DNA from 4 places in the Vibrio sp. THAF190c genome. Region 4 is predicted to be linked to each of the others. Evidence: predicted binding sites of a transcription regulator. Region 4 holds the regulator's gene; each other region holds the start of a gene.
The links. The regulator CRP, encoded in region 4, controls carbon source genes, mostly activating them, when cyclic AMP is high. The targets are predictions, from matches to a motif close to TGTGANNNNNNTCACA.
Positions count from the first base shown of each region.

Region 1: the regulator CRP is predicted to act here: its motif matches at 2,728-2,743, upstream of rppH (RNA pyrophosphohydrolase).
Region 2: the regulator CRP is predicted to act here: its motif matches at 2,442-2,457, upstream of FIV04_RS11800 (NupC/NupG family nucleoside CNT transporter).
Region 3: the regulator CRP is predicted to act here: its motif matches at 5,126-5,141, upstream of FIV04_RS20160 (NupC/NupG family nucleoside CNT transporter).

Region 1 covers NZ_CP045338.1:551,294-558,589, forward strand. Annotated here, with positions in the region: gene vpsR (cyclic-di-GMP-binding transcriptional regulator VpsR) at 1-289, shown strand, start outside; gene FIV04_RS27305 (hypothetical protein) at 601-723, shown strand; gene FIV04_RS02450 (hypothetical protein) at 831-1,082, shown strand; gene FIV04_RS02455 (DUF6482 family protein) at 1,274-1,585, shown strand; gene mutH (DNA mismatch repair endonuclease MutH) at 1,614-2,279, opposite strand; gene rppH (RNA pyrophosphohydrolase) at 2,894-3,412, shown strand; gene ptsP (phosphoenolpyruvate--protein phosphotransferase) at 3,415-5,664, shown strand; gene FIV04_RS02475 (sulfite exporter TauE/SafE family protein) at 5,673-6,464, shown strand; gene lgt (prolipoprotein diacylglyceryl transferase) at 6,518-7,296, shown strand, end outside.
Region 2 covers NZ_CP045338.1:2,644,263-2,651,558, reverse strand. Annotated here, with positions in the region: gene prfC (peptide chain release factor 3) at 1-1,355, shown strand, start outside; partial or broken gene FIV04_RS26930 (DUF5363 family protein) at 1,463-1,658, shown strand; gene FIV04_RS11805 (TatD family hydrolase) at 1,597-2,397, shown strand; gene FIV04_RS11800 (NupC/NupG family nucleoside CNT transporter) at 2,602-3,864, shown strand; gene deoC (deoxyribose-phosphate aldolase) at 4,420-5,196, shown strand; gene deoA (thymidine phosphorylase) at 5,295-6,653, shown strand; gene FIV04_RS11785 (phosphopentomutase) at 6,722-7,296, shown strand, end outside.
Region 3 covers NZ_CP045339.1:1,136,427-1,143,722, forward strand. Annotated here, with positions in the region: gene FIV04_RS20135 (response regulator transcription factor) at 110-796, shown strand; gene FIV04_RS20140 (HAMP domain-containing sensor histidine kinase) at 828-2,153, shown strand; gene FIV04_RS20145 (GNAT family N-acetyltransferase) at 2,320-2,850, opposite strand; gene FIV04_RS20150 (HD-GYP domain-containing protein) at 3,076-4,359, shown strand; gene FIV04_RS20155 (hypothetical protein) at 4,477-4,803, shown strand; gene FIV04_RS20160 (NupC/NupG family nucleoside CNT transporter) at 5,409-6,617, shown strand; gene FIV04_RS20165 (hypothetical protein) at 6,870-7,142, shown strand; gene FIV04_RS20170 (trans-aconitate 2-methyltransferase) at 7,142-7,296, shown strand, end outside.
Region 4 covers NZ_CP045338.1:2,982,212-2,989,507, reverse strand. Annotated here, with positions in the region: gene astD (succinylglutamate-semialdehyde dehydrogenase) at 1-1,191, shown strand, start outside; gene FIV04_RS13570 (DUF1338 domain-containing protein) at 1,399-2,190, shown strand; gene crp (cAMP-activated global transcriptional regulator CRP) at 2,396-3,028, opposite strand; gene FIV04_RS13560 (phosphoribulokinase) at 3,270-4,139, opposite strand; gene FIV04_RS13555 (YheU family protein) at 4,217-4,429, opposite strand; gene FIV04_RS13550 (hydrolase) at 4,519-5,496, opposite strand; gene FIV04_RS13545 (TIGR02444 family protein) at 5,651-6,139, opposite strand; gene FIV04_RS13540 (ABC transporter ATP-binding protein) at 6,136-7,296, opposite strand, start outside.

The sequences.
Region 1 (7,296 bases), 880 kb from region 4:
TTATCATTGGCCAGGCAATGTGCGTGAGTTGATGAATCAAATTAAGCGTGTGGTATTGATGTCTGACTCGATCATTATTGATGAGGAGCATCTTGATTTACCAAAGCAACAAGATGAGAAACGCAGCTTGAAGAGTATCCGAGAGCGCTCTGAGCGTGATGCCTTGATCGTCGTATTAGAGTCGCACGCGGGGCAGGTTTCGTTGGCAGCCAAGGAGTTGGGTGTTTCACGCGCTACCATGTATCGCTTGCTCAATAAGCACAGCCTGATATCTGAAGGACTAGTCTAAGCAATACCATTATTTGAAAGCCACGCACTGCGTGGCTTTTTTTGTTTTTGGTCGAAGCTTTCTATCTGACTGAAAAGTTTGAACAGAGATAAGCTCTACAGATTTATATAATCATAGTGAATATCTTATGCTTGATGTTATATGCAACTATGATTTTAGGTGAATGCTTTGTTTTCAGATTGTTAATAGATAAGTGGTTGAATAATGTTCTCATTTGGATAGAATTTAACCGTGAAAGCAATGGTTTAATATCAAACCAAAAGCATTCGAATCACATCTTTTTGGATTAATTAATTAGCTTGGAGGCGCAAATGAAACATTTCGATTTTATTCAGCACATTTGCGCGTCGTTTGATCCTAGCACTGACATGGTGGCCGCTATGCCACGTCTATCAGTGATGGCCGATCGCAACACCCAAGATAAATCTAACTAATTAATCCGTATCCTTACTTGGCTGCGGAAAAATAGCAGCTAAGACATCTCTATCTCTTATTTCACGCTATTTTTCCCCAGTTTAATTCCACTACTGGAGAATTCATTATGCGTCACTCAGTTTACCTAAAATTAGCCACAGTCCTTATTCGCGCCGATCTTCGTCATGAAGAGCGAGCCTGGAAACGGAAAGTTCGTCGTAGTGCTTACGATCTTCCATGGGAGAACGCACACTTACTTAAAGATATCGGTCTAGAAGCCGATGGACGACCAATCGGATTTTCAGAGCCTGAAGCTGTCACTATTGAACGTCGTGTTCGTCACCTTCGTCGTGTTCTAAGTGCGCGAATACTGACGTAATCAGAGGGAGTGATGGCACCTGTCACTCCCTAGGATAATGAAATAGGTGCTGGTTATGGCGTCGGAGGGAGATCTCTGAATCAGTACCGCTAAAAAGAGGAGCAATAGGCTCCTCTTTGCATATTTTTTAAAGGGTTATTTAGCAAACAAAAGCAGTTCGACTAAGCTAAAGATATTGAGGGAGGTGAGGTATGCAAAAGCATCAACTAGATATGTGGTTGCATGGCGATCACAAAGACTCTTATCGAACACCTAAGGTTTATGTTATCGGGTGTTCCGATATCCCAGAGTATCTACTAGCAGTGGAATATAAGCATAAATTAGAGCCAGTGAAGCAAGGTGGAGAACCAGTACATTTTGGATCACTTGATCAAGTCAAAGAGGAGCTCCTCAGACTTGGTTTCGATAAGGCCTATTTACGCCTCCACAACACGTATGACGAGTTTGGTAGTGAGCCAAGTCAACGCTATTGCGATATAGAGTTAGCGCTTAATCCACATTAAACACAAGTAGTTGCAAAGTAGCTCGTTATCAAGCGTAGTGTTTTGTCAGTAGCTGATGAGTAAACTGAGTTCTCAGATAGAAGCCGCGTGGCTTGGTCTTAATTGGCTTGCCACTCGCGCCGTACGCCTCAGTTAAGACTCGGCTGTGCGCTGCTTTTGGACGAAGATGCAATGCTTCACCGTGACGTGCAGTGATCTGCTCGACGTTACCTAAAACGATCAACTCCATCAGTTCTTCCCAATCTCGCTTGAGAATCTCTTCTTCCTCTTCACTTGGTGTCCACAACAGTGGTGATCCTACGTGACGATCTGCCAACGGGATCTCACGCTCTCCCTCAACTGGGATCCACAAAACTTTGGATAACTTGTTGCGAACATGACTGGTTTCCCAGGTCAGGCCTTGAACGCCCATCAAAGGTGCCACACACACAAAAGTGGTCTCTAATGGCTTGCCACTGTAACTGATCGGAATGCTTTTAAGCTCAATACCTAGATGCGCGAAGTCCTGCTCTGGTTTACTCCCAGCGGGGGCGCCTAGGTGCCACTCCAATAGCTGCCCAACCCACCCTTTATCTCGCTTAAGATCTTTAGGCATGGTCATTTCAGCTTCCTCTGCCAGTTCTTGAAAGGTCATACCGGCAATGGCGTAGGCTCGGTCTAGCAGCTCAGCTTCAGTTTGTGGTTCAGGTTTCATAAGACTTCGAGTTGGTAAAACGCCGATTTTATCAGATTCAACTGAAAATGCAGTGTGGTTAATAAATGATCACAGTGGCGATTTACGGATCAATCCTACGGTTATCCACAGGCTGAGAGGCTAAAATCCAATAAAAACAAACTAATGGATAAATAAACAGGGGTTTTAAGGGGATAAAATGCTTGCTAAATGGCGTGCAAAATGAATCTTTTAGTGATGAGTGTGGATAAAGCTAAGGGTGGTTGATCTTTAACCATGTTGAGTTTTTAAAAGATCATTTGAAAAATGTAATTTTTGTTTAGCGTGATATTTTCTTTAAGTTCATGATTATTATGTTTTATTTACTTTGGTTGGTTGCAGCTTGTTTTGGTTGTTGACGAAAGTATGGATTAAAAAAAACGTTTGCGGTGAATTCTTCACATAGTTATTCACAGAAAAGGTGAATAAATGTGGTCTATGTCTCACTATTGTGTGGGTAACTATTTTATGAGCAAAAGTTATCCAGTTTTAAGAAATTATTCATAAATATCGCCCTAATCACGTCACGAAGTTTGCTCCGCTTGGGGATATGTGGAAAAATCAGTGTAATTAAAAATTTAAATAGAGGTTGGCCAGTGATAGATGGCGATGGTTACCGATTAAACGTTGGTATTGTAATCTGTAACAACCATGGTCAGGTCTTCTGGGCTAAACGATACGGGCAACATTCATGGCAGTTCCCTCAAGGGGGAATCGATGAAGGTGAAACTCCGGAACAGGCAATGTACCGTGAGTTATATGAAGAGGTTGGCCTTACCAAAAAGGATGTAAAGATCGTCGCGACAAGTCGTCATTGGTTACGCTATAAGCTACCCAAACGACTGGTTCGATGGGATTCAAAACCTGTCTGTATTGGACAAAAACAGAAGTGGTTTCTTCTGCGCTTAGACTGCGATGAATCGCGTATTAACATGCAGCGCGGAAGTACACCTGAGTTTGATGGTTGGCGTTGGGTAAGTTACTGGTACCCAGTTCGACAAGTTGTTTCTTTCAAGCGAGATGTTTATCGTCGTGCAATGAAAGAGTTCGCTTCTTTAGCTATGCCATTTAAAGAGCGAAAAATAAAAGGAAAACGCAAACAGCGTAGAGGTTAAGCATGCTCAGTCAACTAAGGGAAATAGTTGAACACGTATCTAGGGTTGAAGATGTCTCAACCGCATTGGATATTTTAGTTAAAGAGACGTGCAGCGCGATGCAGACTGAGTGCTGCACTGTGTACTTAGCCAACAATGATATGCAGCGCCTTGAGTTGATGGCAACTCAAGGCCTCATTTTTGAAGGGAACAGCATCCATATTGGGTTTAACGAGGGCTTAGTCGGCTTGGTTAAACGCAGTGCTGAGCCTATCAACCTAGCGCAAGCTTCTGCGCACCCTGCTTATAAGTTTTTCCCAGAACTCGGGGAAGATGTTTATCACTCATTTCTTGGTACTCCTATCATTCACCGCAAGCAAGTGCTTGGGGTTCTGGTCATTCAGCAAAAGTCACCACGCTTGTTCAGTGAAATGGAGGAGTCGTTTCTCGTTACTCTCTCTGCACAGCTGGCGGTCATTGTCGCTCACGCGCAAACGCAAGGTCTGTGGCTGCTTGAGCATCAAGATCAACCATCGACTAAAGGTATCGCTGCTTCATCAGGTGTCGCCATTGGTGAGTTGTGGTGGGATAACACCCAGCCAGAGTTAACCGATGTTTACCCTGCTTCAACGCTTGATATCGAACGCGAACATGAATTGCTAGCGGTCGCAGTTGAGAACGCACTGAATGACTTTAAGCGCATGCGTAAGCGTTTAGACAGTGATATTAACAAAGACGCTCTGGCGATTTTCGACCTGTTTACTCACCTTTTGAATGACCCTATGCTGCGAAATGATCTCAAGGCACAGGTTCAGAAAGGGGATAAAGCCGATTGGGCACTGAGACAAGTGGTGGAGAGCTACTCAAGTCGTTTTGCTCGTATGTCTGATCTCTATCTGCGTGAACGAGCGCAAGACATTAGAGAGCTTGGACAGCGTCTGCTCTATTTCTTACACAACTCAGAGCAAGAGCAGCGTTCTTTAGAGAAGCCTATCGTATTGGTTGTACGTGAACTCACCGCCTCTGTGTTGGCTTCGATCCCGAAAGAGAAGCTGCTTGCGGTGATCTCGCTAGAAGGTGCGGCTAACTCTCACGCTGCGATTTTGTCACGAGCATTAGGCATTCCATCGGTGATGGGGGTGACTCTTAATCTTGCTAATGTGAATGGCAAGCAGGTGATTGTTGATGGCTACAGTGGCGAGATCTTCATTGAGCCTACCCAGAATCTACTGAAAGAGTACCGAGAGCTGATCCTTGAAGAGACTGAACTCTCTTCAATGGTGAACCGTGATATTCACCTACCAGCCAAAACGCAAGACGATCATCAGGTCGAGATTCTCCTAAATGCTGGCTTGAGTGCCGATACCAACATCGCGCTCAATCAAGGGGTTGATGGTGTCGGTTTGTATCGAACTGAGATCTCTTTCCTTCTGCAACAGCGTTTTCCTTCCGAAGATGAACAAGTAAAGCAGTATCAATCGGTACTCGAGAGTTACCCGGATAAACAAGTGGTGATGCGTACTCTGGATATCGGTGGTGATAAGGCTCTGCCTTACTTCCCGATTGAAGAGGACAACCCATTCTTGGGCTGGCGTGGTATTCGATTCACGCTCGACCATCCAGATATCTTTATCATTCAGCTAAGAGCCATGCTGAGAGCCAGCTGTGGTAGTCAGAACCTCAGCATTCTTCTGCCGATGATTTCTGGTGCTCGCGAGCTTGATGATGCATTGCAGCTTATCGAGCAGGCTTACGAAGAGGTGCATGAGCTTGATAAGCGTGTTCGTATGCCACGTATCGGAATAATGCTTGAAGTTCCGTCAATGCTCTACTTGTTGCCATTGATTGCTGACCGTGTCGACTTCGTATCTGTCGGTACCAATGATTTAACCCAATATTTATTGGCGGTTGATCGGAACAATTCTCGTGTCTCTGATGTCTATGAATCCATGCACCCTGCAGTGATCATGGCGCTCAAGCAGATTCATGATACTTGTAAGCAGTATCAACTGCCGGTGTGTATCTGTGGTGAGTTAGCGGGTGACCCGATGGGCGCGCTGTTATTGATCGGTCTTGGTTATCAAACCTTGAGTATGAACACCTCGAACGTGGCAAGAACCAAATATTTGATACGTCAGTCCTCATTGAGTGATTTACAAGATTTAGCAAATAATGCACTTGTACAGCCGTACGGCAGTGACATCTATAGTATGATGCTGTCCTATTTCGAACAGCGTGAATTTACCGGCTTTATCAGAGCGGGCAAAAAATAGGATTAAACGTGTCATACGAACTCATTGGTTTGCTAGCGGGCCTTGGCGCCGTCGTTGGTGTATTGGCTGGCTTATTGGGCATTGGCGGTGGCTTATTGGTAGTCCCTGCATTGTTGTTCTTACTGCCTAAGGCGGGTATCGCTCAAGAGATTGCGATGCAAATGGCGCTGGCAACTTCCTTGTCGACCATTATTGTCACTTCTGGCTCTTCAGCATTGAACCACCTTAAACTTGGCAATGTTGAGATGTTCGTGGTGAAGTGGTTGATGCCTGGCGTTGTGGTTGGCGGCTTTATGGGTTCTTTTATTGCCGATTCGATTCCGTCTCAATATCTACCTAAAGTGTTTGGCATCATCGTGTTGCTACTGGCATTACAAATGCTGCTGTCGATACGTTCTCGCAGTCAAAAGACTATGCCTGCACCAGCAAAAACGGTCGCGTGCGGTGGCGGTATTGGAGTGGTCTCGAGCTTAGCTGGAATCGGTGGTGGTTCATTGTCTGTGCCTTTCCTCAATCACCATGGAGTTGAGATGCGCAAGGCGGTCGGCTCTTCGTCGGTCTGCGGTTGTGTGATTGCTATATCAGGTATGATTGGCTTTATTTGGCACGGTTCGTCGGTTGAATCTTTGCCTGCGTACAGCTTGGGTTATGTTTACGTACCTGCGCTGGTGGCTATCTCTTGTACTTCGGTTCTCACCACTCGCATTGGTGCTAAGTTAGCAACACAACTGCCAACGCCCGTATTAAAGAAAGTGTTCGCCGTCTTTTTAATGTTTATAGCCGCAACCATGCTGCTGTAGTGTATTCCTCTTAGCCGTTGGCTAATTCTTTTATATTAGATAGAGAGCTAAATATGTCTCAGGGTTTTATCGAATTCCCCAATATCGATCCTGTTCTGATTGAACTAGGGCCAATTTCTGTTCGTTGGTATGGCTTGATGTACCTTGTCGGTTTTGTCTTTGCGATGTGGCTGGCTAATCGTCGTGCAGACCAACCAAACAGCGGCTGGACTCGTGAGCAAGTATCAGATCTGTTGTTTGCTGGTTTCTTAGGGGTTGTCATCGGCGGCCGTGTTGGTTACGTGCTGTTTTACAACTTCGACCTTTTCTTAGCGGATCCTCTGTATCTCTTTAAAGTATGGACTGGCGGCATGTCATTCCACGGTGGTCTGCTAGGCGTTATCACTGCAATGTTCTGGTATGCGAAAAAGAACGGTCGAACCTTCTTTGGCGTAGCCGACATGATCGCGCCATTGGTGCCGTTTGGCTTGGGTATGGGGCGCTTAGGTAACTTCATGAACAGCGAGCTGTGGGGCCGAGTGACGGATGTGCCATGGGGTGTCGTATTCCCGAATGGTGGTCCGCTGCCTCGCCACCCATCTCAACTGTACGAAATGGCGCTTGAAGGTATTGTCCTGTTCTTCATCTTGAACTGGTTTATTAAGAAGCCTCGCCCATTAGGTTCGGTTTCTGGCCTGTTCCTTGCGGGTTACGGAAGCTTCCGTTTCCTAGTAGAATACGTGCGCGAACCTGATGCTCACCTAGGTCTGTTTGGCGGATTTATCTCGATGGGGCAAATCCTGTCTCTACCTATGGTCATTATCGGTGTTCTTATGGTGGTTTGGGCTTACAA
Region 2 (7,296 bases), 340 kb from region 4:
ACAATGATTGCCTAGTAAACCTACTAGATACTCCGGGACACGAAGACTTCTCGGAAGATACCTACCGTACACTAACGGCTGTTGACTCATGTCTAATGGTTATCGATGCTGCAAAAGGTGTCGAAGACCGTACACGTAAGCTAATGGAAGTAACACGTCTACGTGATACTCCAATCGTAACCTTCATGAACAAATTGGACCGTGATGTGCGTGATCCAATGGAAGTTCTAGATGAAGTTGAAAGCGAGCTGAGCATGGCGTGTGCACCAATCTCTTGGCCAATCGGTTGTGGTAAAGAGTTTAAAGGTGTTTACCACATTCACCGCGATGAGACGATCTTGTACGAATCTGGCCACGGCCATGAGATCCAAGAAGTTCGTATCATCAAAGGTCTAGATAACCCGGAACTGGATGCAGAAGTTGGCGCAGATCTAGCGGAAAGCGTTCGTGAAGAGCTTGAACTTGTCATGGGCGCGTGCCCTGAGTTCGACCATGACCTATTCCTAGCGGGCGAACTAACACCGGTTTTCTTCGGTACTGCATTGGGTAACTTTGGTGTTGACCACATGCTAGATGGCCTGACTGAGTGGGCGCCAATGCCGAAAACTCGCCAAGCAGTTGAGCGTGATGTTGAAGCGACAGAAGAGAAGTTCTCTGGCTTCGTATTTAAGATCCAAGCAAACATGGATCCAAAACACCGTGACCGTATCGCATTCATGCGTATCGTATCGGGTACTTACTCTCAAGGTATGAAGATGAACCATGTTCGTACAGGCAAGAATGTAAGTATCTCTGATGCGGTAACCTTTATGGCGGGCGACCGTGCACGTGCTGAGAAAGCATACGCGGGTGACATCATTGGTCTGCATAACCACGGTACAATCCAGATTGGTGATACCTTCACTCAAGGTGAGTCACTGAAGTTCTCTGGTATTCCTAACTTTGCACCAGAACTATTCCGTCGTATTCGTCTGCGCGATCCACTAAAACAGAAGCAGCTACTTAAAGGTCTAGTTCAGCTTTCTGAAGAGGGTGCGGTTCAGGTATTCCGTCCACTACAGAACAACGATCTGATTGTAGGTGCGGTTGGTGTGCTTCAGTTTGATGTGGTTGTAGCTCGTCTGAAAGCGGAATACAACGTTGAAGCGATCTATGAGAGCGTGAACGTTGCGACAGCACGTTGGGTTGAGTGTGGTGATGCTAAGAAGTTCGAAGAGTTCAAGCGTAAGAACCAGACTAACCTAGCGTTGGATGGTGGCGATAACCTAACTTACATCGCACCAACTATGGTTAACTTGAACCTAGCATCAGAGCGTTTCCCTGATGTTGAGTTCCGTGCAACTCGCGAGCACTAATCTATTGATGACGGTGCCAACTCACTGAGGTGGTGCTAGTCGAAGTGATTAAAAACGTCTATTGTTCTGCAATAGGCGTTTTTTTATGTTTGCCTTAAGGAGAGTGGATGTTTCAAGTCATTAAAAGATGGATTAAGCAGTACGATAAATGGTGTAAAGAGTTAGGGTTAACGCCAGAAAATAAGCGTAGCTGCACCCCTTATCGTAGCGATCCTCAACCTGAACCGAAAGATAAGCCGTAATGTCGATACCGCTATTCGATACCCACTGTCATCTAGACTTCGACGTCTTTTCGTTGGGTGATCAAGACAGTTCTGCGGCCGCTCAAGACTATCTCATAACTGCTAAGCAGCAAGGCGTTGAGAAGGTCGTCGTCCCCTCGATTGGTCAAACCAACTGGGAAAAGCTCGAGCAACTGAGCTCGGAACATTCCAACCTTTACTATGCGCTGGGTTTTCATCCTTACTTTCTAGCGACGGCGAGTGAGAGCGAATTTGCTCAACTTGAACTGAATTTAAGTGGCGCTTCTGAGCAGTGTGTTGCGATAGGAGAGTGCGGCTTGGATTTCTTTGTGGATGTGGATATCGATAAGCAAGAGCGTTTTTTTATCCATCAGATACAGCTCGCGACTGCTTTTAAACTGCCTCTGATTATCCATGAACGGAAATCACATAACCGTCTTATCCAGCTTATCAAGCAACAAAAATTCACCAATGGTGGAGTGATCCATGGTTTTTCGGGAAGCGAGCAGCAAGCTTTAGAGTGGATTCGCTTGGGATTCTATATCGGTGTCGGTGGAACGATAACTTACCCTAGAGCGCAGAAAACGCGCACCACTGTCGCTCGTTTACCCCTTGAATGGGTCGTTTTAGAGACGGATGCACCGGATATGCCGATCAGCGGTAAGCAAGGAAACATTAATCATTCCAAATATTTAGTTACGATATTAAATGAACTTGTTTCGCTCAGGAAAGAGTCAAAGCAATCGATTGCAACTCAAATGTGGCAAAATAGCCATCAGCTATTCGGTATATGTGAATAAAATCTAAAGTTTTTGTTTATCGTTTGCGTGTTTTACAGCTGTATCGTGACTTGGCTCACAGATGTAAATGAATGATACATGAATCTTATACCAAAGTGTGAGGACGGCATTACTTTATTAGTGGTCGCATGAGTATAATTGCCTCCGCTTTATAGCCCCATTTTGTAACACGCCAATAAATAACTAATAAGGAAGTCATAAACTATGAGCCTGTTTATGAGCCTAGTCGGTATGGTTGTACTGATTGCAATCGCAGTACTACTATCTGACAACCGCAAAGCTATTAACTTAAGAACGGTGGGTGGCGCATTCGCTATCCAATTCGCACTTGGTGCATTCGTACTTTACATCCCTTGGGGTCGTGATTTGCTTGCAGGTTTCTCTGCTGGTGTAGCAAACGTAATCGACTACGGTAAAGACGGTACTGGTTTCCTATTCGGCAGCCTAGTTAACTTCTCAGTTGACGGTATCGGTTTCATCTTTGCATTCCAAGTACTACCAACTCTAATCTTCTTCTCTGCACTTATCTCTGTACTTTACTACATTGGTGTAATGCAATGGGTTATCAAGATTCTTGGTGGTGGCCTACAGAAAGCTCTTGGCACATCTCGTGCGGAGTCTATGTCTGCTGCAGCAAACATCTTCGTTGGTCAAACTGAAGCTCCTCTAGTTGTACGTCCTTTCGTACCAAAAATGACTCAGTCTGAACTATTCGCTGTAATGTGTGGTGGTCTAGCTTCTGTTGCTGGTGGTGTACTAGCGGGTTACGCTTCTATGGGTGTACCTCTAGAGTACCTAGTTGCTGCATCATTCATGGCGGCACCAGGTGGTCTACTATTCGCTAAGATCATCAAGCCAGAGACTGATACTCCTGCTGACGACATCGCTGATGAAATGGACGGTGGCGACGACAAACCAGCTAACGTTATCGACGCAGCTGCTGGTGGTGCATCTGTTGGTCTACAACTTGCTCTAAACGTTGGTGCAATGCTACTAGCGTTTATCGGTCTAATCGCTCTAATCAACGGTATCCTAGGTGGCATCGGTGGTTGGGTTGGTTTCGAAGGCCTAACTCTTGAATGGATCCTTGGTAAAGTATTCTCTCCACTAGCATTCATTATTGGTGTGCCATGGGCTGAAGCAGATATCGCTGGTTCATTCATCGGTCAGAAGATCGTAGTTAACGAATTCGTTGCATACCTAAACTTCGTACCTTTCGTTGGTGAAAACGCTCAAATCGTTGAAGCGACTGGTCAAGTAATGTCTACTAAGACTCAAGCAATTATCTCGTTCGCTCTATGTGGTTTCGCAAACCTTTCTTCTATCGCGATTCTACTGGGTGGTCTAGGTGGTCTAGCTCCAAACCGTCGTCACGACATCGCTCGTATGGGTGTTAAAGCGGTTGTTGCTGGTACTCTATCTAACCTGATGGCAGCGACAATTGCTGGCTTCTTCCTATCTTTCTAATTAAGTAGATTAGATTATATAGACGCCACTTTAATATCGCCCCGTAGCAAGAGATTGCTGCGGGGCTTTTTTGTTTTAGGGACCGGGTTATTGAGCAATAAGTGCAGGAAACGTTGATACATAGTATGTGTTACTCACAACGATTGCTGCCATCAATAACTCGGAAACTGAATTATTTTGAGATACAAACCGTTTGCGTTCTAAGGAGCACTACAAATTATCGAAGGATACCTATAATGTATAAGCTATAGGGATAGGATTTCCCTTTTTGGCAAGAAAATGATCGCTTGTTTAATCGCAATCGTGATTCTTCTGGGATTAGGCCAAACATAGCGATACGCTATAGATGTTAGACACAACAAGGTAGATTTGTTGTGCCATAGACCAAACTGGTACTGTGCGGTGACAAGGATAGCAATTGATGGCGTAAGGCCAACAAGTCTTCAGGGAACCAAGTCCGTTCATTGGTGACTACAGAGCATTACTAAAATATCCATCTATACTGGATGGAGGGCGAAGTAGTTAACTATTTGAATATATTGATCGGAGATAGAAATGAGCGATTTAAAAGCAGCAGCTCTACGTGCACTTAAACTTATGGACCTAACTACGCTAAATGACGACGACACAACTGAAAAAGTTGTAGCGCTTTGTCACGACGCGAAGACTGCAGTGGGCAACACAGCTGCAATCTGTATTTACCCTCGCTTTATCCCAGCAGCTAAGAAGGCACTGCGTGAGCAAGGTACTCCAGAAGTACGTATTGCGACTGTAACTAACTTCCCTCATGGTAACGATGACATCGAAATCGCAGTTGCAGAAACTAAAGCAGCAGTAGCTTACGGTGCAGACGAAGTAGACGTAGTATTCCCATACCGCGCTCTAATCGCTGGCAACGAAGAAGTAGGTTTCGAGCTAGTTAAACAGTGTAAAGAAGCATGTGGCGAAATCACACTGAAAGTAATCATCGAAACTGGTGAGCTTAAAGAAGAAGCACTAATCAAGAAAGCATCTGAAATTTGTATCAAAGCAGGCGCTGACTTCATTAAAACTTCAACAGGTAAAGTGCCAGTAAACGCGACTCCAGAGTACGCGCGCATGATGCTTGAAGTGATCCGTGACATGGGCGTAGCTAAGACTGTTGGTTTCAAACCTGCAGGTGGTGTTCGTACTGCTGAAGATGCAGCACAATACCTAGCAATGGCTGATGACATCCTAGGCGCAGATTGGGCTGACAACATGCACTACCGTTTTGGTGCATCAAGCCTACTGACTAACCTACTAAACACATTAGAAGTAACAGACGAGACAGCTGATCCAACAGCTTACTAATTCTTAAATTGTCTGTTTGATGGAGCGGTGATTTTACCGCTCCATATTACCTCTTTACCTTACATACCATACTCATCATGAGTGTTGGGAGGAATCTAATGTCTGAAGTATCTAATACCAAAACTCCAACTTTTCTACCTCAAGAAATTATTCGCAGAAAACGTGACGGCGAAGTGCTGACTGCTGAAGAGATCAACTTCTTTATTCAGGGCGTTGCTAAAAACACGGTTTCTGAAGGCCAAATCGCCGCATTTGCAATGGCGATCTTCTTCAACGAAATGACAATGCCAGAGCGTATTGCGCTAACGTGTGCAATGCGTGATTCAGGTATGGTTATCGATTGGAGCCACATGAACTTTGATGGTCCTATCGTTGATAAACACTCTACAGGTGGTGTAGGTGACGTAACTTCACTAATGCTTGGCCCAATGGTGGCAGCATGTGGTGGTTTCGTTCCTATGATCTCTGGTCGTGGTCTTGGCCACACAGGTGGTACCCTAGATAAGCTTGAATCTATCCCTGGCTACAACATCACACCGACAAATGAAGTGTTTGGTGAAGTAACCAAAGACGCAGGTGTTGCAATCATCGGTCAAACAGGTGATCTAGCTCCAGCGGACAAGCGGGTATACGCGACGCGTGATATCACTGCGACTGTAGATAACATCTCGCTAATCACAGCTTCAATCCTTTCTAAGAAGTTGGCTGCTGGCCTAGATTCTCTAGTAATGGATGTAAAAGTAGGTTCTGGTGCATTCATGCCAACTTACGAAGCGTCTGAAGAGTTGGCGAAATCTATCGTTGCTGTAGCAAACGGTGCAGGTACTAAGACAACAGCGATTCTAACTGACATGAACCAAGTTCTGGCTTCTTCTGCAGGTAATGCAGTAGAGGTACGTGAAGCGGTTCAATTCCTGACGGGTGAATACCGTAACCCTCGTCTTCTAGAGATCACGCTAGCTTCATGTGCTGAAATGCTCGTGCTTGGCAACCTTGCGAAAGACTCTGAAGAGGCTCGTGAGAAGCTAATGGCGGTACTGGATAACGGTAAAGCAGCAGAGTGCTTCGGCAAGATGGTTGCAGGTCTAGGTGGGCCAGCTGACTTCGTAGAAAACTACGACAACTACTTAGAGAAAGCGGAAATCATCAAGCCAGTATACGCACTTGAAAGTGGCGTTGTATCAGCAATGGATACGCGCGCAATCGGTATGGCTGTTGTTGGCATGGGTGGCGGTCGTCGCGTTGCAACTGACAGCATCGATTACGCAGTTGGCTTCGATAACTTCATCCGTCTAGGTGAAGTGGCAAGCGAAGACAAGCCTCTTGCGGTTATTCACGCACGCAACGAAGAGCAATGGCAAGAAGCGGCAACAGCCCTTCAAAGTGCGATTACTGTTGGTGGTGAATACACAGCAACGCCGGACGTTTACCGTCAAATTCGTTCAGAAGACGTTTAATTAAGAAATTACACAAAGCCTGCTCACACCAAAATTATTCGATAATGAGCGGGCTAAAGGAAATAGCAATGAAAAGAGCATTTATTTTAGTCTTAGACTCATTTGGTATTGGCGCAACGGCTGATGCTGAGAAATTTGGTGATGTAGGTTCAGATACTATGGGTCACATCGCTGATCAGTGTGATAAGGGCTTAGCGGATAACGCTGACCGTCAAGGTCCACTGACTCTGCCAAACCTATCTAAACTGGGTCTTGCGATGGCTCATAAAGAGTCAACAGGTCGTTTTGCTCCTGGTATGGATGCAGACGCTGAAATCATCGGTGCTTACGGCCATGCAGCTGAGCTATCTTCTGGTAAAGATACACCGTCGGGTCACTGGGAAATTGCGGGTGTTCCTGTTCTTTTTGATTGGGGTTACTTCACGGATAAAGAGAACAGCTTCCCTAAAGAGCTGACTGACCGCATTCTAGAGCGTGCTGGCCTATCTGGTTTCCTAGGTAACTGTCACGCATCGGGTACTCAAGTACTGGATGATCTAGGTGAAGAGCACATGAAGACGGGCCTACCTATCTTCTACACCTCTGCAGATTCAGTATTCCAGATCGCATGTCATGAAGAGACATTTGGTCTACAAAACCTGCT
Region 3 (7,296 bases), on a different replicon from region 4:
GATGAATACATTGTTTTGCATACTGTAAAATAATGAGTTCGGTTACAGTATTGATGATGTATTCTCAGTCTATATACTGCCCGCGCATTTATAAATACTGGTGATAGGAATGTCAAAAGCGAAAGTGCTCATAATCGAAGATGACCAAGAGATTGCGCGTCTAACTACACTTTATCTGGAAGCTGAAGGCTATGAGGTAGAGGTTGTTGATCAAGGTAACTTGGCGGTACAAGCTATTCGAGATGTCGAGCCAGATTTAGTGCTTTTAGATTTGATGCTACCAGGACTAAGTGGTGCACAAATTTGTCGACAGGCTCGTGAGTTTTACAATGGTATTATCCTCGTATTGACAGCATCGGCTGATGAGATGAGCGAGGTAAGCTTGTTTAAGTTTGGAGCCGATGACTACGTTACAAAGCCGATTCGAGGCCATGCTTTGTTGGCTAGAATCGAAGCGTTATTGCGCCGTGCGTCGTCTAGTTCTCCATTAGAGAGCAATGAAGAGAAGACATGCGATATTGTGGTCAATACAACAATTCAAAGTGCGACTCTTTATGGTCAGGACTTGCAGCTTACTTCTGCTGAGTTCGAAATCTTAAATTTATTAGTGAATAACCTTGGTGAAGTGGTCACGCGAGATCAATGTTGCCAGCTTTTCCGTGGTATTGACTATGCGTTCAACGATCGCTCGATCGATATGCGAATCTCTGGTTTACGCCGTAAACTTCGTAACCACGCAAAAGACAAACAACTGATTAGGACGGTAAGAAACAAGGGGTACATGCTTGTTTCGTAAAGATGTAATACGCAAGCTAAGAAACATCTCGATGTTTGCGCGGCTCTATATTGGGATTGTGACGGGGATGATCGCAACGATCTATCTGTTTCTCAGTTTAGGTGAAGGGCACATGCGTCGCACAGAGATTGAAACGTTTCTCAATGATGGAACCTATTTTGTTGAGCAGTATATTCACCAACGCAACCATCCGACGTCACTATACAGAGAGCTAGACAAAACCGGCTATCAGCAGTTCTACATTTTTAATCTTCGTCTTATTGAAAACTGGGATAGCCAAGCTCCATGTTCGAATTGTACTCACTTCACGACACTAAATGGTGTGCCGATCTACCTCAGTGATCGCAATCTCTACTCTGCGGTATTTCAGCTTCCTAACTCTAAGTACAGTTTTGTGTTTAGTGAGGTAGGTGATTTCTTTTCTCCGACTATTGAGTGGTATGAAGATTCAGAGAGACACTTCCTGATTGCATTGCTCATCGCCGTCATTATCGCGATTGGGGCGAGCATCTATCTACCAGTGCGCCGCTTTCAAGAACGGATAGAGCTGTTGGTTGAAAAGCAGCAGCAATTTGGCCGAGGTAGACTCAGCACCCGCTCTGATATGGATGATATTCATCCTGTATCGGAATTAGCTAACAGTTTTAATCTGATGGCGGAGGAGATCGAGAGTAAGGTAAAGCAGAATCATATATTTGCTCAAGCCATTCCTCATGAAGTTCGAACGCCATTGAGTCGGATTCAACTCGCGACCGATCTATTACGCAGGGGAGCGCCGGCTGAACAGCAAGTTCTGTTCGATGATATCGACGGCTACATTGGCGATATCGACCAGCTTACTTCTGAAATTATTATGCTCTCTAAGTTGAACGTTATCGACAGCGCATACTTCGATTTGATAACTACAAGCTGTGACTTAGTTGATCACTGCTTGGATCGCATTCGCTATTCAAAGATCGAGAATGTTGAGTTTGAGTCGTTGGTTATCAATAGCTTTGCAACCAAGTGCGACTGCACTATGGCGCGATTGGTGCTGGACAATATCCTCAAAAATGCAGGGAATTATACGCGTGATAAAGTTTGGGTGACGCTGGATGAGAACTCCGAGAGCTGGCTGATACAAATCGAAGATAATGGTGACGGAATTCCAGAAGATAAGCGCGATGAAGTCTTGTTGCCTTTTGCGCGTCTTGACCAAAGTCGAACCGCAAAAACGGGAGGTTTTGGTCTAGGATTGGCAATAGCCAATGCTGCGGCGAAAAAAATGCGATGGCAGCTTAAATTAGAGGACAGCGTTTATGGCGGAGCAAAGTTTATTATTATTGTTCCTAAACGTAAGGCAGACAGTAATTCCTGATTTAGAGTTAATATTCAAAATAAATGTTCTCGTAAGTGTTTTTTGAGTTTATTTTATACGTTTAAATGCCAGTTTTTGCGTTCGGAATTAATAATTCAATCTCAATAACAAAAAAGGAGGGGTAAATATTTCCCCTCCTTGTACTCTAATTATGCAAGCCTGTTTGTTATTTGCGCGTTAAACCGTAAATAGCATGGTCGATAATCCGTCCATTTAAGTTTTCGCCTCGAGTAATGATTCCTTCAAGCTTACAGCCAAGTCGTTCGCAAACCGCTCGACTCGCGGTGTTCTCGACCGCCGCTGAGATCTCCACTTTCTCCATATCTAACTCGTCAAACGCTATCTGAGTAAGCTTACGGACGACTTGCGTGACAATGCCTTTCCCTTGTTGAGGCTCTGATAGCCAATAACCTATCGTTACCTTTTTTAGATTGTGGCAGATCGTGTTGAAGCTACAATTTCCGACGATGTTATCTTGATAAACAATCGCGCAAGTCATGCTTTTTCCCTCGGCATAGTCGTGGAGCGAGCGCTGGATAAATATACGAAAGTCTTGTTCAGTTTTACAATGAGGTGGCCAAGCGAGCCATTGGCTTAAATAATCAGTTTGTGCTGATACCAGCTCTGCATAATGTGAAGCAAAGCTTTCTTGTACTAGTGCAATAGAAATATCGTCGTTGATTTTTACTTTAAACATCGTGTCCTCATTAACAGCATTAAGGTCATTATACTTTGGTACTAGTTTGCTCTTTATATCGTTATCTGTCTAATTTTTATGCAAACTGTGGCACGCAAAGTTCGTTATACGTTATTCATGTCACGAAACTCAATAAACCTTACATAATTTGTGACTATATACTCAAGTAATCGATTAGTATTGGCCTCCAATAAATATAAAAACGATAAAAACTAGGCTTAATTGATGAATTTGTACTGCCAGAACGTGACGGTAGATTTGCGCAAAGCGCTATTTGGTATTGCTAAGGCTCTGGATAATGTCGGTTTCGAGAGCAAGCACCATGGACAAAGAGTCGGGTACATCGCGTATCGATGTGCACTGAGTGTAGGCTGGGAAGAAGAGCAAGCCCAACTCGCATTTTCACTTGGACTGATCCACGATTGTGGTGTGTCTCAGATAGATGAACAGCTCAGCCTTATCGCTGGTTTCATCCCTGACTCTACGCATCACCATTGCAAGAAGGGTTATCAGATACTCAAAGAGTGTCCGGTACTCTCTATCTTTGCTAAACCTGTGTTGTATCACCATACACCGTGGAATGAACTGAAAGATTTACCTGTTAGTCAGCTAGAGAAAGAGCTAGCAGCTGTTGTCATGCTTGCGGATCGAGTTGACTACCTATGTGGTGTCGCATCGGCTGACCGCTTCGGTAACCTCACTCCTGCCGGCAAGGCGTACATTATTGAACGCTTAACTGAACAAGCAGACCTTCTGTTCGAAACTAACCTTGTTCAACATATGTGTGAGTTGGTCGATACCGATGATTTCTGGTTCTCTATGGATGTGTCATACATCCAGATCATGAGCGATAGGTTTAAACCAGTCCCGTTCTTTTCTCAGCAGATGTCACTAGATGAGACGGTCGCTTTCGCGGAGTTCATCGCTAACGTAGTTGATGCCAAGAGCTCTTTTACGTTTAAGCACTCATTGAAAGTAGGGCAGTTATCAGAGTATTTGGGTAAGCAGTTAGGTTACTCCTATACAACACAGAGAAAGCTCTATTTGGCTGGACTTGTTCACGATATCGGCAAGTTGCAAACGCCACGAGAGATCCTGCATAAGCCAGGAGCACTCACTCCTGAGGAATACTGCTGTATTAAACGCCATGCGACAGATTCGCGCTTTGCTCTGCATGAGCTATTTAGTTCACCACAAATCTGCGAGTGGGCGTCTAACCACCATGAGCGCCTAGATGGTTCGGGCTATCCCATGGGGAAAACGGCAGAGCAGCTCGATAAACCAAGTCGGATTGTTGCAGTTGTTGATGTATTTCAAGCGTTGACTCAGTCTCGTCCTTATCGTCCAGGAATGAGCTTAGAACAAACGTTGGCGATATTGGATGATCATGTGCAGAACCACAAACTCGACGCTGAAGTATTCAGCTGCTTGAAAAAACACGCGCAATACTGCTTTGAGTTGTCGACTGACAAGTGCAGTGATGCACAGGCCACCGCAGCTGAATATTAGTCTAGCGCGACGATGTTTTTCCGCACGCCTTACATATAAAAGTCTGTTCTTACAGCGGCTTACAGCTATTGTTGCTCTTTGATGGTAATCTTTACTATTCAGTTTAGGAGAGGTGTTGTGTTGAATAAAACATTGCTTGTGTTGTTGGCTCTATTGATGAGTGCGGTATGGGTTTCATTCTCTGACGAGCTGGGGCAACTCGTCGATCGCCCAAAGAATGTCGATTACACAAAACTTGAACAGCTTGTAGAGAAGAAAACGACCCGACAGGAAGTGATTGAGTTGTTGGGTGAACCGAAACAAAAGCTCAATAAAGAGTATTCGGTCTCCTATCTGTATGAATACAGTGATCAACTTATCGCTCTGACCTTTCATGAGGATGTGTTGTTGTTCGAAGAAAGAGCTGAAAACGATGGCCGCTATGACTTTGAGTTGGTTAAGTGAATTAAGTTGGTTAAGTAAATTAAGTTGGTTAAGTAAAGAGCCAAATTGGTTAAATAGCGGACCTAACTGGTTAAATGATGGAACATGAAAGTTGGAACAAATCGCGTAAAAACACAACGTGGACGTTATAAAGTCACGTTCTGCTACTTAATTATAGTTATTGGGATTGTTTTAATTCGTTGGACCTATGTGCCCTAATACGTATTCCTAAGAGAAGCGACAGTGCAAATTGTCGCTTTTTTTATTTCTGTTTTCCGATAAATCCCATCAAATTTGAGCGAATTGATGCATCTTTGACCGCGCGATCGTTTGCTTTTAAAAATGTGATGAAAGTCTCATTAAGTTGTTTATACTTCTCTTCCGGTTTTAAGCCGGTGCTTAGCCAATACAAGCCGTCACATGGATATGTGAATGACCCCACGGACCGGACCAGCTGCGTTCCACTGCTTGTATAAGGTGATCTTACATGAACAATTCGTTGTTACATCCGTTAACGTTGTTAACGCCCTCTTCGCGTAGCGTATTGCTTGCGATTCTTTGTCCTTTTCCTTTGATGTCATTCGCTTGGCTCATGTTCACTCTTTAAGGATTTCTAGGACAATTTTATGAATATTTTATTTGGTTTTGTTGGTGTTTTCGCACTAATTGCTTGCGCGTACCTGCTATCTGAGAGCCGTTCGGCGATCAACTGGAAAACGGTAATCCGTGCTTTTCTACTTCAAATTAGCTTTGCTGCACTAGTGCTGTATTTCCCTTGGGGGCAAATGGCATTAACTAGCTTAAGTAGCGGTGTATCAAGCTTGCTTGGTTTTGCAGATGCGGGTATCTCATTCCTGTTTGGTGGCCTTGCTACTGAAGGGTTTATTTTCGCAGTGCGTGTACTTCCTATCATTATCTTCTTTAGCGCGCTGATTTCTGCACTTTACTATCTGGGTGTGATGCAGAAAGTGATTCAAGTTCTGGGTGGTGCCGTTCAAAAACTATTGGGTACCAGTAAAGCAGAGTCTTTGGTTGCAACAGGTAACATCTTCCTTTCTCAAGGCGAGTCGCCACTTCTTATTCGTCCTTTCTTAAAATCAATGACTCGTTCAGAGCTATTCGCAGTGATGGCTGGTGGTATGGCATCGGTCGCTGGTAGCGTGTTAGGGGGTTATGCTGGACTTGGTGTTGAACTTAAGTACCTTATTGCAGCAAGCTTCATGGCCGCGCCGGGTAGTCTTTTAATGGCTAAAATCATTGTGCCAGAGCTGGGCACACCGAGTGACTACGATAATATTGAGCTGGACAAGGCTGATCAAAGTAACGTCATTGACGCGTTAGCAAGTGGTGCAATGAACGGCATGAAGGTCGCCGTTGCTGTTGGTACTATGCTGATTGCTTTCGTCAGTGTTATCGCAATGGTCAATACAGGCCTTGAGAGCCTAGGTGAAACGGTTGGTTTTACTGGTATCACGCTACAAGCTGTATTTGGTTACCTATTCTCACCATTGGCTTGGGTTATCGGCATTCCAAGCGATGAAGTGCTAATGGCAGGTTCTTACATTGGTCAGAAGATCATTATGAATGAGTTTGTTGCTTTCATCGATTTCGTCGAGAACAAAGCGTTACTTTCAGAACACAGCCAAGTGATCATCACTTTTGCATTGTGCGGCTTTGCGAACATCGGTTCTATTGCGATTCAGTTAGGTTCTGTCGGTGTTATCGCTCCTGAGCGTCGTGCTGAGGTGGCAAACCTTGGTCTTAAAGCGGTTGCAGCAGGCACATTGGCTAACCTAATGAGCGCATGCTTGGCGGGTATCTTTATCTTGCTTTAACCTGCGGTTACTCTTTCTCTCAGTTGACGCCTTTATGACAATGCGAGAGCAGTAGAGTAGAACCATATATGTATTTAACGGGCACTTGGGGCTTTTCTCCCTAAGTGCCCGTTTTTTGTTTTCGTGTTGATTGTTCTGGAAACTCAGTATCGCTCGTTAGGGGAATAGTGGGGTGAATCTATCTCGTATATACTTCTAAGGTGCGTCATCCCCAAAGCATTGTTTTATCGCGTTATTTAAGAAAGGCTTTTTATGAAAACAAGAGTATGTGTTGGTTTGCTGGTTGCTATTTCATTAGTCTCCGCTCTGATTTTTTTGTTGGCAGGTGATAGCCACTTTCCAGTGACGCAATGGCCGAAAGAAGCGTATCTAGGTTTGGTATTTAGTATTGTTTGGGGTGGCGGCGTGATGGCGAGTGTTGCTTACGTTTTCTCCGCGATGGTTTTTGTCACGGTAGCCGTGGTGGGTTATGCCATTGGTTACAAGATTGGCAGTTACTTACCGACTTCTAGCGATGCGAAATAATGCACTGGTTCGATAGACTCCGAATATATTGGTATCACCGAAAGCAATCGAAGCGCTGGCCTAAAGACGGCGCGCGTTCTCTTGGGTGGACTGACCGAGATTCACAGCACGCTCGTTTTTCTGCGATTGCGAATAATGTCGAGTTTGATGGAAA
Region 4 (7,296 bases):
CCAATCTGGGAGACTCGCACTGAAGCGGGTGCGATGGCGGGTAAGATTGCTATCTCAATTCGTGCATATCACGACCGTACTGGTGAATCATCACGTGAAGCTGCAGGTAACCAGATCGTTCTGCGTCATCGCCCTCTAGGTGTAATGGCAGTATTTGGACCTTACAACTTTCCGGGTCACCTGCCTAATGGTCATATCGTTCCTGCATTGCTATCGGGCAATACGATTGTATTCAAACCATCGGAGCAGACACCGTGGACAGGTGAGTTCGCGATGAAGCTTTGGCAAGAAGCTGGCCTACCTGCTGGTGTCATTAACCTTGTTCAAGGCGCTAAAGAGACAGGCATTGCTCTAGCGGATGCTAAAGGCCTAGATGGTGTGCTATTTACGGGTAGTGCTAACACGGGACATATACTACACCGTCAGTTTGCCGGTCAACCAGGCAAGATGCTGGCACTAGAAATGGGTGGTAACAACCCTATGGTGATCAGTGAGCACTATGGTGATGTCGATGCTACGGTATACACCATTATCCAATCAGCCTTTATCAGTGCGGGTCAACGTTGTACTTGTGCGCGTCGTCTGTATGTTCCAGTGGGCGAGAAGGGTGATCAGCTGCTCGATAGCCTAGTAGCAGCAACCAAGAAGATTCGTGTAGACCAACCTTTCGCTGAGCCTGCTCCTTTCATGGGGCCACAAATTTCAGAAGCAGCGGCTAAGTTCATTCTAGATGCGCAAGCAAACCTGCAATCTTTAGGCGGTGTAAGCCTAGTTGAAGCGAAAGCTGGTGAAGCTGCATTCGTCACTCCGGGCATCATCGATGCAACTAACATTGCAGAGTTGCCAGACGAAGAGTACTTCGGCCCACTGCTGCAGGTTGTTCGTTATGAGTCACTAGAGCAAGCGGTTGAATTGGCGAACGATACACGTTTTGGTTTGTCTGCAGGTCTTGTATCAACAGACGACTCTGAGTGGGAATACTTCGTTGATCATATCCGTGCAGGTATTGTTAACCGCAATCGTCAGCTAACAGGCGCAAGTGGTGACGCACCATTTGGTGGCCCAGGTGCTTCGGGCAACCTACGCCCGAGTGCTTACTACGCAGCGGACTACTGTGCATACCCAATGGCATCGATGGAAGGCGGTGAAACGCAACTTCCAGCGACCTTTAGCCCGGGTATCGAATTGTAGAAAGCAATCAATCGCCACTAACAACGTAAATCATCAATTGGAGGCAGGGAAGTTTGGCCTCCTTTGGATTACTCGCAAGGCGTCTGACCTTGCGAGATATAACTATAAAATAAGTATGTCACAAGCTGATGGCTGCTGACGCCTCGTCGCAGCCACACTCTTTCTAATCCAACTCTCTAGCTTGCTAGAACCCGACAAGGAGTCACCATGACACCCGATCTACTGTTCAAATCCCTATGGGATGACTACATCGAACGCCTCTGCCCATCTGCTGAGAAGGTACATCAGCTGTTGAAAGAAGAGGAAGACCTTATCAATGATCACATCGCGCTGCGTACGTTTAATGTTGCGCCTTTGGGGATTGATACGCTTGCTAAACCTTTCTTAGCACTTGGTTACAAAGCGTGTGGTGACTACCTGTTTGAAAGTAAGAAACTCGTGGCTAAGCACTTTGAACACCCAGATCCAACGCAACCAAAAGTGTTCATTAGTGAACTGAAAGTGGAAGAGTGTTCTGCAGAGCTACAAGCGATCGTTGCTAAGTTGGTTGCGCAAGTGGATGCAAGCAAGTTAGAAGGGCAAGACTTCCTATATGGCGGTCGTCTTTGGGACTTGGATTTCCAAGATTACAAACAATTGGCGACAGAGAGCGAATACGCGTCTTGGTTGGCCGCGCATGGTTACGGTGCTAACCACTTTACCGTGAGCGTGAACCAGCTAAATGAGTTCACTGAAGTCCAAGCCGTGAATGATCACCTGAGTGAGTCTGGCTTTACGATCAATAGTGTTGGCGGTCAAGTGAAAGGTTCTCCAGAGGTTCTGCTAGAGCAATCATCAACAATGGCGGATAAAGTGAAGGTTGAATTCTCTGAGGGCGCGGAGTTAGTTCCTGGCGGCTTCTATGAGTTTGCTAAGCGCTACCCAATGGCTAATGGCGAGCTTTACACAGGTTTTGTTGCAGCATCGGCCGACAAGATCTTCGAGAGCACCAACGGTTAAAGAAAGATACGAGCACTGGGTTGCCCTAGAGGTGCGATACATTTCTCTTCGAGACAGTTTACAAATAGGACTCTGTGAGTTCTTTTCGCATCTCGCATCTCGCATCTCGCATCTCGCATCTCGCATCTCGTATCTTCTATCGATAAAGAAAAAGCCACCAAATTCGCATTTGGTGGCTTTTGAATTTTTGCTCAGTTAATCGAGATTAACGAGTACCGTAAACAACGATAGTTTTACCGTGAGCAGAAATTAGGTTTTGCTCTTCTAGCATCTTCAAGATACGACCAACAGTCTCACGTGAACAGCCAACAATCTGACCGATCTCTTGACGAGTGATCTTGATTTGCATGCCGTCTGGGTGAGTCATCGCATCAGGTTGTTTCGCTAGGTTTAGTAGCGTTTGTGCGATACGACCAGTAACGTCAAGGAACGCTAAGTCACCAACTTTTTGGCTGGTTACTTGCAGACGGCTAGCCATTTGCGCAGAAAGACGCATCAGGATGTCTGGGTTCACTTGGATAAGTTGACGGAATTTCTTGAAAGAAATCTCTGCAACTTCACAAGGAGATTTTGCACGAACCCATGCAGTACGCTCTTGGTCTTCTTCGAATAGACCAAGTTCGCCGATAAAGTCGCCTTGGTTTAGGTAAGAAAGAATCATTTCCTTACCTTCTTCGTCTTTGATAAGAACTGCCACAGAACCCTTAACGATGTAGTACAGGGTCTCTGCCTTTTCACCAGCGTGAATCAGAGTACTCTTTGAAGGGTACTTATGAATATGACAGTGTGAAAGGAACCACTCTAATGTTGGATCGGTTTGAGGTTTACCTAGAACCATAATATCTCACTTCCTCTGCAGGGTATGCTTGCCGCTTTCCATATTTTAGCTAAGCCTGAATTTGACTTCTTAGGATAAGAGCACTTGTTCTGTGCTGCAAGCTATCTTGTGTTTCGGTTAAGAATAGTATCCTTTTTCAGTCACTATTTCTTGATTTTAATCGTGACCAAGCTACGATTTTTTACGCAAAATTGTGCACATGATCACGGTATGAAAAGTAATCAACCGGAATGCTGTTCCGTTAGCCAATTTTTCCCGTTTCAATGAGCTGCTGTAAGATTGGTCTTACGATGAGCTCCATAGCAAAGCTCATTTTCCCGCCTGGCACAACAAGTGTATTGTGACGAGACATAAATGAGCCATCAATCATAGCGAGTAAGTACGGGAAATCGACGTTTTTGATACCACGCAAACGAATAACTACGAAACTTTCGTCAAGGCTAGGGATGCCCTTTGCATTAAGTGGGTTAGAGGTATCAACGGTCGGTACTCGCTGAAAATTGATATGGGTACGTGAAAACTGTGGGGTAATGTAGTTGAGATAGTCGTCCATTGAACGAACAATAGAGTCCATTACCGCTTCACGTGAATGCCCGCGATCACGTGTATCTCGGACGAATTTTTGAATCCACTCTAGGTTAACGATGGGTACCATGCCAATCAGCAGGTCAACGTGTTGCGATACGTTCACATCACCATCAACAACCCCACCATGTAAACCTTCGTAAAACATCACATCAGAGTTTTCTGGAATCTCTTGCCATGGGGTAAAAGTGCCCGGCATTTGATTGTAAGGCACCGCCTCATCAAAGGTGTGCAGGTAGCGTCTGACTTGCCCAGTCCCCTCGTTACCATACTGACGGAAGAACTCTTCAAGCGCACCAAAGTCGTTGGCTTGCGGGCCAAAGTAACTGATGTGCTTGCCTTGCTCTCGAGCCTTTCGGATCTCGACATCCATTTCTGGACGAGTAAAGCGGTGGAAACTATCGCCTTCAACCCAAGCCGCCTTCACATCCATCATGTTGAACATTTTTCGGAAGGCTTCTGAGGTAGTGGTGGTACCGGCTCCTGAAGAACCCGTAACCGCAATAATTGGATGTTTAGCGGACATGACAACCCTTGTCGTTAGAATAACTTACTTGTTAGCAATCGTTTTCCACTATAACACGGCTATTTTTTTATGGCAGCCTAGAAGCGTTTAGTGAGTTGGATATCGACAGTTTCGTGCAGTTCAGAAAAAACGATGCTCGCTTCCCCAGATTGCAGCTGCTGCTTTACTTGGTCGATTTTTGATTGCAGTGAGATCTCAACATCGCCGTAATCGGTACCTTCTCTGAGCACGAACTCCTTGATGAGGTTTTCTAGAGTTTCAGGGGCGATGTCTTGCCATGGAATGATCATAAATACATCTCTCTTTTATGTTCATGAGTATGTTTAAAGGTTACTAACGTTTGGCTCAGTGTTTGAATACCGAGTTCAATGTGGCGCTATTATGCCGAATCCTGAATACTTTCATAGTAGGCAGGCAGTGCCTCTTCCAACCAAAACTTAGGGTTGAAGGTGCTACCAGTAATGAAGCCAACGTGTCCACCCTTCTGGAACAGTCGGTAATCTATGTTATCCGGCAGAATGAATTTCGGAATCACATCATCGGTCATGAAAGGATCGTCTTTGGCATGAATGATCTGCGTAGGAAGCTTAATGCGATTAAGCTTTGGTAATGCGGAGCATTGCGCGTAGTAATCTTGCGCATTCTTAAAGCCATGCAGAGGCGCCGTGATCAAATCATCGAACTCATACAGCTTCTCGATCTTCTTGATCGTGTCTGCAGTGATGCCTAATTTTTCTGAAAGCAACTTCTCTTTCTTAAGCGCGTTGGATTTAAGTGAGTTCAACAAGTACTTCTTGTAGACCTTAGAGAACCCTTTTTCGATTCGACTCGAGCAACTGGCAAGATCAAATGGTGCTGAAACAATAGTTGCCGCAGACAACAAAGGGTCATCAGCGTATTCAGCCAGATAGTTAGCCAACATGTTACCGCCTAAAGAGATACCGACGGCTACCTTAGGGTTATTAGGGAACTGAGCATGCAGGTTTCTTAAGAAAAAGCGTGCATCTTCTACTTCACCGGAGTGATACGCGCGAGCTAGGCGATTGGGTTTACCGCTGCAGCCACGAAAATGCATCATTACTGATAACCATCCATCTTCGGCAAAAGCGTTCATAAGACCGTTGGCATAGGGGCTTTCAAAGCTGCCCTCAAGGCCATGAAAAAGCACGAAGATTGGTTTACGATCGAGACCTTCGTTGTTTGGGTCTTCGCTCCACGCTAAATCGAGAAAATCATGATCAGGCGTTTCAAGTGTTTGCCAGTGAGGGTGGAACAGCGCCTGCTTACGAATAAACCTAGGGACCAAAGTCTGAAGGTGGGGGTTAGATAGGCCAGTCGCAGCGGTAAAAATTGTCATAGTAGAGGTTCCATCATTCTCTGGGGCTGAGATATCACTCGCGTTTCTCTTTGAGCTTGGTCGATCTTGACGCTGTGTGCAAGTGGTGAGTGATGAGTGTTGACCAAGAATTGACGTAGCTAATGCATTGAAACGTAAGTGACTATAGAGATGTTCAGTTGGTTGCTGTTTGTTCTTGAGGGGATAATGGTTCTGAAAAGAACTCATACAGCGATTCGGCAGAGAGTAAGCGGCAGTACTGCAACACCAGCGGTGTATCTGTGCTTGTTGTCAGGGGAAGGCGATTGATACAGTCAACCAGATCTGACTGTTGCTGTTTTTCGAGTTGAAGTTCGAACTGCAGCGCTTCACGATACAATGAGTCGACCACGTGAGGCTTGAGATGTTTACGCAATTCACGGTAGCTGAGTAGTAGTGATTCCGAGCGACTTAAACATTGCTGTATGTGGTGCCATTCGGTCTCTTCGAAAGCAAGTTGCTGCTCGTCTAACCATTTGAGGAGCAGCAGTAGGTTTACGTTACCATGATATTGGTTCTGCAGAGTCAGGCATGCATCTTTAACGCCGCGAGCACTGTAATAACTAAGGCTAAATTGCCAAAGTCTCTCTAGCGTCAGCGTTGTCGGTGCATGCTCTGAACTCATAAATTTTCCATATCCTGTTCCATCTGCTCAAGCTCTTCTTGAACAGACATCCACTCCATTTCAACCTCTTCAAGTTGAGACTTGCTGGTGGCTTGTAGTGCGAGTACTTGGTTAAGTTTAGCTTTATTTTCGGCTTCATACAGCGAAGTGTCAGACAATTGCTGTTCAGCTTCCTCTAGATCCGCTGTGAACTTATCCATTTGTTTCTCGAACTGGGTCAGTTTTTTGCGCAGCGGAGCCGTTAGTTTTCTGAATTCTGCCTCACGGCGTTTCTGCTCTTTTTTGGCTGCAGCACTGTTGGTGCCATCTTTAGCTGGTGCCTGCGCCTGTGCCTCTTTACGCTCGATTTTTTGCTGGTCAGTGAGCCATTTGTAATAGTCGTTTAGATCACCGTCGAAAGGCGCGACCTGACGGTCATGCACTAGGTATAAATCATCGGTTGTTGCACGCAGCAGGTATCTATCGTGCGATACAATCACCATTGCCCCCTCGAACGTTTGCAACGCCATTGTTAATGCTTGGCGCATGTCTAAGTCTAGGTGGTTGGTTGGTTCATCGAGTAGCAATAGGTTCGGTTTCTGCCAAACCAGCAGAGCCAGTACGAGACGTGCTTTTTCGCCACCAGAGAAAGGGGCGACCTTATCTAGCGCTTTATCTCCTTGGAAACCAAAGCTACCTAGGTAATCACGCAGTTGTTGCTCTGTATGCTTTGGCGCAATCTGCATCATATGTTGCAGTGGCGTCTCTTCCGGGTGCAAGGTTTCTAATTGATGCTGTGCGAAGTAACCAATCTTGACACCTTGCGAGTAGCTCAGCTCACCGGCTTGTTGCTTCAGCTCACCAGAAAGCAGCTTGATCAACGTCGATTTACCCGCACCGTTGCGACCGAGTAGACCAATGCGGCTCCCTGGAACAAGGTTCAAGCGGATCTTCTCGAGGATCAGATTATCGCCGTAGCCTGCTGATACTTCATCCATCATCAAAATAGGGTTTGGCAGTGCGTCAGGCTCTCTAAATTCGAAACTGAATGGGTTATCGAACTGAGCCGGTAATACTTGCTCCATCTTTTCGAGCGCCTTGATACGGCTTTGTGCTTGGCGTGCTTTTGAAGCTTTGTAGCGGAAGCGGTCGATGTAGCTCTGCATGTGCGCCATCTG